Regions from separate parts of the Pantoea sp. X-Soil-TKNS-1279 genome, predicted to be linked through region 2. Evidence: predicted binding sites of a transcription regulator. Region 2 holds the regulator's gene; each other region holds the start of a gene.
The links. Region 2 encodes CRP, which controls carbon source genes, mostly activating them, when cyclic AMP is high. Its sites were predicted from a motif close to ATGTGANNNNNNTCACAT; they were not measured.
Positions count from the first base shown of each region.

Region 1 (2,207 bases), 870 kb from region 2:
TGCTGCCAACCTGCAACGCTTCGTTGGAAGGCACGCCCATCACCCAGGCAAACGGATAGAAGACATAACCCAGCACGCCCTGGAAGCTGATGCCGAAGATCACATCAAACAGCGCATTCAGGCCGGAAATCAGGGCGATAAAACCGATCAACATCGCCGCAACGATAATCGCCACACGGAAACCGGCAAGGATGTATTCGCCCAGCATTTCGAAGAAGCTCTGACCTTTGTGCAAGTCCTGCAATTGCAGATCTTCTTCGCTATCGACGCGGTACGGGTTAATCAGCGACAGCACGATAAAGGTACTGAACATGTTCAGTACCAGCGCGGCAACCACATATTTGGGTTGCAGCATGGTCATGTAAGCGCCAACGATCGACATAGACACTGTGGACATCGCGGTAGCCGCCATGGTGTACATGCGGCGCTGTGACATTTTGCCGAGGATATCCTTATAGGCGATAAAGTTTTCTGATTGTCCCAGAATCAGAGAGCTGACGGCGTTAAAGGATTCCAGTTTGCCCATGCCATTGATTTTTGACAGTACGGTACCGATGCCACGAATCACCCACGGCAGGATGCGGAAATGTTGCAAAATACCGATCAGGGCGGAGATAAACACAATCGGGCACAGCACATTCAGGAAGAAGAAGGCGAGGCCTTTTTCATTCATATTGCCGAACACGAAGTTAGTCCCTTCGGCGGCGTACTTGAGCAGATGGTCAAACAGGCCTGCAAACCCTTTCACGAAGCCAAGACCCGCTTCAGAGTTCAGGAAGAACCAGGCCAACAGAACTTCAATCACCAGAAGCTGAACGATATAGCGGATACGGATGCTTTTACGATCGTGACTGACCAATAAGGCCAGCACGGCTACCACCACCAATGCCAAAAGAAAGTGCAAAATATGGGACATGTCGGCTCCAAATTTGAGGAGGGTTGTATTTTGCTGCGTATTCTATGTAACGCGTTACTTAAAAACGAGATCTAAACCACATTATAAGTATTAACTATCGACATATTTTTAAGATTAGTCTCAACCATCACAACTTCTTCACACACTTGTTACAACAAAAATAACCACAAAGTCATTGTCTATAAAATGAGCCGAGGGTAGATTAATTCCTGTTGCACACATTTTGGCAAAACCTGGCTTCACCGCAATGTATAGCAAAGGCTATACTTTATAGCACTATCTATTAAAGCGATAACTATAACCATATTTCACTTGCCGCGCCTGCCCCGTAACCTGTTCGGGTCAACAAGCGTTAAGACAGGGTCAAAAACTATGTCAGAAAGCCGCACCGCTGAGCGCGCCGCTCGCGGAGCCAGAAAGATAAAACTTGCCTTGCTGGGACCGGCCTTCATCGCGGCGATCGGTTATATCGATCCCGGCAATTTCGCCACCAATATTCAGGCGGGGGCTGCGTACGGCTACAAACTGCTGTGGGTGGTGGTCTGGGCGAATATCATGGCAATGCTGATTCAGCTCATGTCAGCCAAGCTGGGTATCGCTACCGGCAAAAATCTCGCGGAACATATTCGCGATCGCTTCCCACGTCCGGCGGTATGGTTTTACTGGGTACAAGCCGAAATCATCGCTATGGCGACCGACCTGGCCGAATTTATCGGTGCCGCGCTGGGCTTTAAGTTGTTGCTTGGTATCTCGCTTTTCCAGGGGGCGGTGCTGACCGGTATCGCGACCTTCCTGATTCTAATGCTGCAAAATCGTGGACAAAAGCCCCTCGAATTGGTTATTGGCGGGTTGCTGCTGTTTGTGGCCGCGGCATATATTGTTGAGTTGTTCTTCTCCCAGCCCAAGGTCAGCGAGCTGATTACCGGCATGGCGCTGCCATCCTTGCCGACGGCGGATGCGGTATTCCTTGCTGCCGGCGTACTCGGTGCCACCATTATGCCGCATGTGATTTATCTGCATTCGGCGCTGACGCAATACGGTAATCAGGGCACCAAAGGACAGCGTTACTCCTCCACCAAACTGGATGTGGCGATTGCCATGACTATTGCCGGGTTTGTTAATCTGGCAATGATGGCAACCGCAGCGGCAGCGTTTCATTTCAGTGGCCATACTGGCATTGCCGATCTGGATCAGGCGTATCTGACGCTGCAACCGTTGTTAAGCCATGCTGCGGCGACGGTATTTGGTCTGAGTCTGGTGGCAGCAGGGTTGTCTTCAACGGTGGTGGGAA
Region 1 is NZ_AP035948.1:3,100,721-3,102,927, reverse strand. Features, by position in the region: gene AC6I8N_RS14490 (NupC/NupG family nucleoside CNT transporter) at 1-916, opposite strand, end outside; gene AC6I8N_RS14485 (Nramp family divalent metal transporter) at 1,250-2,207, shown strand, end outside.
Region 1: the regulator CRP is predicted to act here: its motif matches at 981-998, upstream of AC6I8N_RS14490 (NupC/NupG family nucleoside CNT transporter).

Region 2 (2,207 bases):
ACGCCGCTGGTGCAGCGACTGATTGAAGGCAAACGCATCGAATAATCAAACATAACCGTAACGGCGCGATTAATCGCGCCGTTACGACCGAGCTAGAGCTCGATAACCTCATAGCTGTGGGTGATTTCTACCCCTTTGCCCAGCATAATCGCCACCGAGCAATATTTCTCAGCCGACAGATCAACCGCTCGCGCCACCGCTTTATCGCCCAGCGCTTTGCCGGTAACAATAAAATGCAGGTTGATATGTGTGAAAATGCGTGGCGCTTCTTCACGACGTTCCGAGGTCAGTTTGACCTCACAATCCTTCACATCATTACGCCCTTTTTGCAGGATCGACACGACGTCAATCGCGCTGCAACCGCCTGCCGCCATCAGCACCATCTCCATCGGGCTCGGTGCTTTGTCGCCCGAATTGCCATCCATTAATATCTGGTGACCTGATGAGGATTCTCCGAGAAAGGTAAGCCCTTCCACCCATTTAACCCGTGCCTGCATTATTCTTTCTCCTGAATAGGCTGATTTGCCGCCAGAGTACGCTTTCACCTGAGAAACAGCAATCCAGACTAATCGCCCTTTTGCTGAAGCGAGACAACAGAAGACAGCTAGCAAAAGCTGTGCTACAAACAGAGCTGAAAATATTTTCGTCGCAATAGACGAAGGCGGGAAGAATCAGAAGCCTGGCTTAAGAGTCCACCCGAATAATTTTCCTTAACAGGAAGCGCTCTACGATTTCACCGCCTGACAGGGAAAACTGCCCCCTGTGTTTTGGGCACGATTACAACAGAGGATAATAGCGAATGGTTCTCGGCAAACCGCAAACAGACCCTACACTCGAATGGTTCCTGTCCCATTGCCATATTCACAAATATCCATCCAAAAGCACCCTGATTCATCAGGGTGAGAAAGCGGAAACGCTCTACTACATCGTGAAAGGTGCCGTTGCGGTGCTGATCAAGGATGAAGAAGGCAAAGAGATGATTCTCTCCTACCTCAATCAGGGGGATTTCATCGGCGAGCTTGGCCTGTTTGAAGAAGGTCAGGAACGTAGTGCCTGGGTACGAGCCAAAACTGCCTGCGAAGTGGCTGAAATTTCCTACAAAAAATTCCGTCAGCTGATTCAGGTAAACCCGGATATTTTAATGCGTCTTTCGGCGCAGATGGCGCGTCGCCTACAGGTGACATCAGAAAAAGTGGGCAACCTTGCCTTCCTTGATGTGACCGGTCGCATTGCGCAGACGCTGCTCAATCTGGCCAAACAGCCCGATGCCATGACCCACCCGGACGGGATGCAGATCAAAATCACCCGTCAGGAAATTGGTCAGATCGTCGGATGCTCACGCGAGACAGTTGGCCGTATTCTGAAAATGCTGGAAGATCAAAACCTGATCTCCGCACATGGTAAAACCATCGTCGTTTACGGCACCCGCTAATTTCTTCTCACCCACGGCGTGATGGCAGCATCACGCCGTTTTTGTCTGCGATGAGCTGATGTGGCGTCGAATCATCTATCATCCCGAAGTGAACTATGCCCTGCGGCAAACGCTGGTGCTGTGCCTGCCCGTGGCCCTCGGCTGGCTGTTTGGCGACCTGCAAAAAGGTTTGCTGTTCTCCTTAGTGCCCGCCTGTTGCAACATCGCCGGTCTTGATACGCCGCATAAACGCTTTTTTAAACGCCTGATTATTGGCGGTTCCCTGTTTGCGACCGGCAGCTTTCTGATCCAGTGGCTGACGGATTATCACGTCCCCCTGCCGCTGATTCTGCTGGTGCTGCCGTTATTAGTAGGCGTGACGGGTGAAATCAGCCCGTTGCATGGCCGCTTGTTGCCTGCCACGCTGATTGCCTCCATCTTTACCCTGAGCCTGGTGGGACGTATGCCGATCTGGGTGCCTCCGCTGCTCTATATCGGCGGGACCTTGTGGTATGGGTTGTTCAACTGGTTCTGGTTTTGGCTGTGGAAAGAGCAGCCGATGCGCGAGTCGCTGAGCCTGCTGTACCGTGAGCTGGCGGATTATTGCGATGCCAAATATACCCTGTTGACGCAGCTGACCGACCCGGAGAAAGCGCTGCCGCCGTTGCTGGCACGCCAGCAAAAAGCGGTAGATCTGATCACCACCTGCTACCAGCAAATGCATATGCTGTCTGCCAGCCGCGATAACAGCCATAAACGCCTGACGCGTGCCTTTCAGGTGGCGCTCGATTTGCAG
Region 2 is NZ_AP035948.1:3,973,968-3,976,174, forward strand. Features, by position in the region: gene AC6I8N_RS18650 (phosphoribulokinase) at 1-45, shown strand, start outside; gene AC6I8N_RS18655 (OsmC family protein) at 93-497, opposite strand; gene crp (cAMP-activated global transcriptional regulator CRP) at 800-1,432, shown strand; gene AC6I8N_RS18665 (YccS/YhfK family putative transporter) at 1,491-2,207, shown strand, end outside.

Region 3 (2,207 bases), 1.1 Mb from region 2:
TTATGAACACCGCCAGACTATGCTTTTTTACCGGGCCTGTCTGGAAATGCCGCCAAACCCGGAATCTGTCTCGCAATGTGATCTCTGGCACGCTATGCGCTTAATGCGTATGATGAAGTCCTGAGAAAACAGGAGCCTGTCATGCCCACCGTGCTGTCTGTCTGCTGGCGCTATTTACGTGCCTTTGTCATTATTTACGCTGCTCTTTATGCCGGAATCGGCATTGCCGCCCTTCTCCCGATCACCATTCCCGGTAGTATCATCGGTATGTTGCTGTTGTTTGCCTTGCTGGCACTGCAAATTCTGCCGGTTGATTGGGTCAAGCCTGGCTGCCACTTGATGATCCGCTACATGGCGTTGCTGTTTGTGCCGATCAGTGTTGGCGTGATGGGCTATACCGACATCCTCACCGCCCAATTCGGTCCGATTGTGGTTTCCTGCCTGGTCAGTACTTTCCTGGTGTTGGTGGTGGTGAGCCTGAGCGCTGAACGGATGCAACGGCCAAAAGTGATGAAGGAGTCGAACGATGAGTGACATCTGGTGGTCATTACCCCTCACCCTCGCCGCTTATTTCCTGGCACGCAAGCTGGCCGCGAAAATCAATATCTCCATCATTAATCCGTTGCTGGTGGCGATGGCGATTGTGATTCCAATTTTGTTGCTCACCCATATGCCTTATGCGCGTTACTTCGCGGGCAGTGCGCTGCTGAATCAATTATTACAACCTGCCGTGGTTGCACTGGCGCTGCCGTTGTATGAGCAGATGCATCAAATCCGCGCGCGCTGGAAAACCATTATCAGCGTCTGTTTTATTGGCAGCCTGACCGCCATGATTTCCGGCACCGCCATTGCGTTATGGCTGGGAGCGACCCCGGAGATCGCCGCCACCATTATGCCGAAATCCGTCACCACGCCGATCGCGATGGCCGTGTCCGGCTCGCTGCATGGTATTCCCGCCATCAGCGCCATCTGCGTGCTGATTGCTGGGGTGCTGGGTGCCGTGTTCGGTCATATGCTGCTGAATCTGTTACAGGTAAAAAGCAAAGCATCGCGGGGACTAGCCATTGGCAATGCTTCGCATGCGTTGGGTACTGCGCGAGCGGCGGAAATTGATTATCAGGAAGGGGCATTCAGTTCTCTGGCGTTGGTGATTTGCGGCATTATTACGTCGTTACTGGCACCGTTTCTCTACCCGGTCCTGATGCACTGGCTGGGATGAAACTTGCGAGAGATCTCTCAAAGTTGAAACGCGCAAATCGTCTTACATTGTCAGAGAGATATAGATCACATATAAACCTTCTGGCGGCGTGCCGCCGCTGACGAGGTAACGAGGCCATCATGCATCCAAGATTCACTTCCGCTTTCTCTGCCCTGCCGCTCAGTCTGCAACAGGCGTTGCAACCCTTGCTGGACGCGGCCGATTTTCATGGCGTGCTGCATGCCAATGAAGTGACACAGCTACAGCAGGCTACCGGTCTGGATGCAGATGCCCTCGCTCTCGCGCTGTTGCCATTGGCGGCATCCTGCGCGATTGCCCCGGTGTCGAACTTTAACGTGGGCGCGATCGCGCGCGGCATCAGTGGCAACTGGTATTTTGGTGCCAATATGGAGTTCCGCAACGCCCCGTTGCAGCAGACAGTACATGCTGAGCAAAGCGCTATCACCCATGCCTGGCTGCGTGGTGAAGCCCGGCTGGAAACCATCACCGTCAACTACACACCTTGCGGGCACTGCCGCCAGTTTATGAATGAACTGAACAGTGGCACCGCAATTCGCGTCAGCCTGCCAGGACGGGCAATCCGCACCCTTGGCGATTATCTGCCCGATGCCTTTGGCCCGGCAGATTTGAATATTGCCGAACGGTTGCTCACCCCGGTTGATCATGGTTTTGCTTTACAGGGCGATACACTGCAGCAGGCCGCCATCGAAGCCGCCAATCAAAGCCATGCCCCCTACAGTCAGAGCTACAGCGGCGTGGCGCTACGCAGTCGCAGCGGGCAGATTTTTACCGGACGCTACGCCGAAAATGCCGCGTTTAATCCCAGCCTGCCACCGCTACAGGCAGCATTGATTCTGATGAATATGCATAACGAAGCCCTGGATGGCATTCAGCAGGCGGTACTGGCGGAGTGTCAGACGGCAACCCTCAGCCAGCGAGATGCCACGCGCGCGACACTTGCGGCGCTGGGTTGTCATACGTTTGCAAC
Region 3 is NZ_AP035948.1:2,891,585-2,893,791, forward strand. Features, by position in the region: gene AC6I8N_RS13530 (CidA/LrgA family protein) at 142-534, shown strand; gene AC6I8N_RS13535 (CidB/LrgB family autolysis modulator) at 527-1,219, shown strand; gene cdd (cytidine deaminase) at 1,339-2,207, shown strand, end outside.
Region 3: the regulator CRP is predicted to act here: its motif matches at 1,273-1,290, upstream of cdd (cytidine deaminase).

Region 4 (2,207 bases), 1.7 Mb from region 2:
AATATGAATGTCGAACTCCGTCATCTTCGCTATTTCATTGCAGTGGCTGAAGAGCTGCATTTTGGTCGCGCGGCCCTCCGCCTCAATATTTCGCAACCGCCACTCAGCCAACAGATTCAGCAACTGGAACAGGAAATTGGCGCGCAACTGTTCACCCGCACCAATCGCAGCGTGCAGATCACCCCCGCCGGGCAGCAATTTTTGCAGGATGCGCGTGGGATTTTGCTTCAGGTCGAACAGGCGGCCAGCCGTGCGGCGCGACTCCATAACGGTCAGGAAGGGGAACTGCGCATTGGTTTCACCTCCTCAGCCCCCTTTACCGGGCTGGTATCTGATGCGCTCTACCATTTCCGCCAGCGCTGGCCGGCCGTGCATATCCAGATGCAGGAGATTAACACCCGACAACAACTGGCACCGCTGCACGAAGGGCGTCTCGATCTCGGTGTGATGCGTAATACGCCGTTACCGAGTGATTTGCAGCATCAGCTGTTGCTGCGCGAACCCTTGTGTGCAGTGGTGCACTGGGCGCATCCACTGGCCGATGCCGAGGCTATCTCGATTCAGGCGTTGGCGAACGAACCTTTTGTCTTTTTCGATCCACTTGGGGGCACCGCCTTATATGGCGAGATTCTGGCGTTGCTGCACCGCTACCAGATCAAACCCTTTATTACCCAGGAAGTCGGGGAAGCGATGACCATCCTCGGCCTGGTCGCTACCGGATTGGGAGTGTCGATTTTACCGGCCTCATTCCGTCGTGCACGGCTCGCCGATGTAGTGTGGTTACCGCTGCATGAGGCTGATGCGTTGTCTGAAGTGTGGCTGGTGTGGTCAGCGACGCGCGAGCCGAGTGCGCAAATGGCAAATATGATGAAGCTGTTACAACGTAACGCTGAAACTTAAGCCAGACCGTGCGAAAACAGCCCGACAATATGTGCGACAAATCACATATCTAATCAAATATTTGGCGCTATCCGCCAATCTGCCGCACCATAGTTGCTATTTATTTAGAAGCGCGAAAATAACCGGGAGCAGGGCGTGAATCTGGACAGTCAACCTGGCCACATTGACCAAATAAAGCAGACCAACGCAGGCGTGGTTTACCGACTGATCGATCATTTCGGCCCGATTTCGCGTATTGAACTGTCCAAACGTGCTCAACTGGCTCCCGCCAGCATCACCAAAATCGTGCGTGAAATGCTGGACGCGCATCTGGTGCAGGAAACCGAGTTTCAGGAGCCTGGCAGCCGTGGCCGTCCGGCTATTGGTCTGGTTCTCGATACCCTTGCCTGGCACTATCTGGCAATCCGCATTCAACCGGGTTACATCACCCTGACATTACGCGATCTCAGCAGTCGTGCCTTACAGGAAGATCGTCTGCCACTGATTGCCAGCCCGGACAAACCGCTGTTGCAGGAGTTACAGGAGCTGGTTGATGCCTTCTTTATTCGCCATCAGAAACAGCTTGAGCGTCTGACAGCCATCGCCATCACCTTACCCGGCTTGATCAATGCGGCCTCGGGGGTGGTGCATCGTATGCCCGGTTACGCCATTCAGGATATGCCGCTGGGCGAAACCCTGTCGCAACGCACCGGCGTGCCGGTGTTTGTCCAGCACGATATTTCCGCCTGGACGCTGGCCGAATCGCTGTTTGGCGCGTCGCGCGGTGCGCAGGACGTCATCCAGATTGTGATTGATGAAACCGTGGGTGCCGGGGTGATTACTGGCGGGCAACTGCTGCACAAAAGCGGGCGGGCGCTGGTGGAAATTGGCCATACCCAGATTGATCCCTATGGTCAGCAGTGCTACTGCGGTAATCATGGCTGTCTGGAAACCGTGGCCAGCATCGGTAGCCTGCTCGGCCTGGCAGCGCAGCGTTTACCCGCTCAGCCGGAAAGCCGTTTGCACGGTGTGCCGCTGACCATTGAAGCCTTGTGTCAGGCCGCCCAGGAGGGGGACCGTCTCGCGAGTGATGTGATTGCCGGTGTCGGGCACCATATCGGTCGCATGTTGGCGATGATGGTGAATATCTTCAACCCGCGACAAATTCTTATCGGCTCGCCGCTGAATCTGGCCGCCGACGTGCTATTTCCTGCGGTGAGTAGCACCATCCGTCAGCAGGCGTTACCGGCCTATAGCGATGAAATCCAACTGGCTCCCACCGCGTTTAACGATCCCGGCACATTAGGTGCCGCGGCGTTAGTGAAAGA
Region 4 is NZ_AP035948.1:2,241,086-2,243,292, reverse strand. Features, by position in the region: gene AC6I8N_RS10620 (LysR family transcriptional regulator) at 4-900, shown strand; gene mlc (sugar metabolism global transcriptional regulator Mlc) at 1,036-2,207, shown strand, end outside.
Region 4: the regulator CRP is predicted to act here: its motif matches at 930-947, upstream of mlc (sugar metabolism global transcriptional regulator Mlc).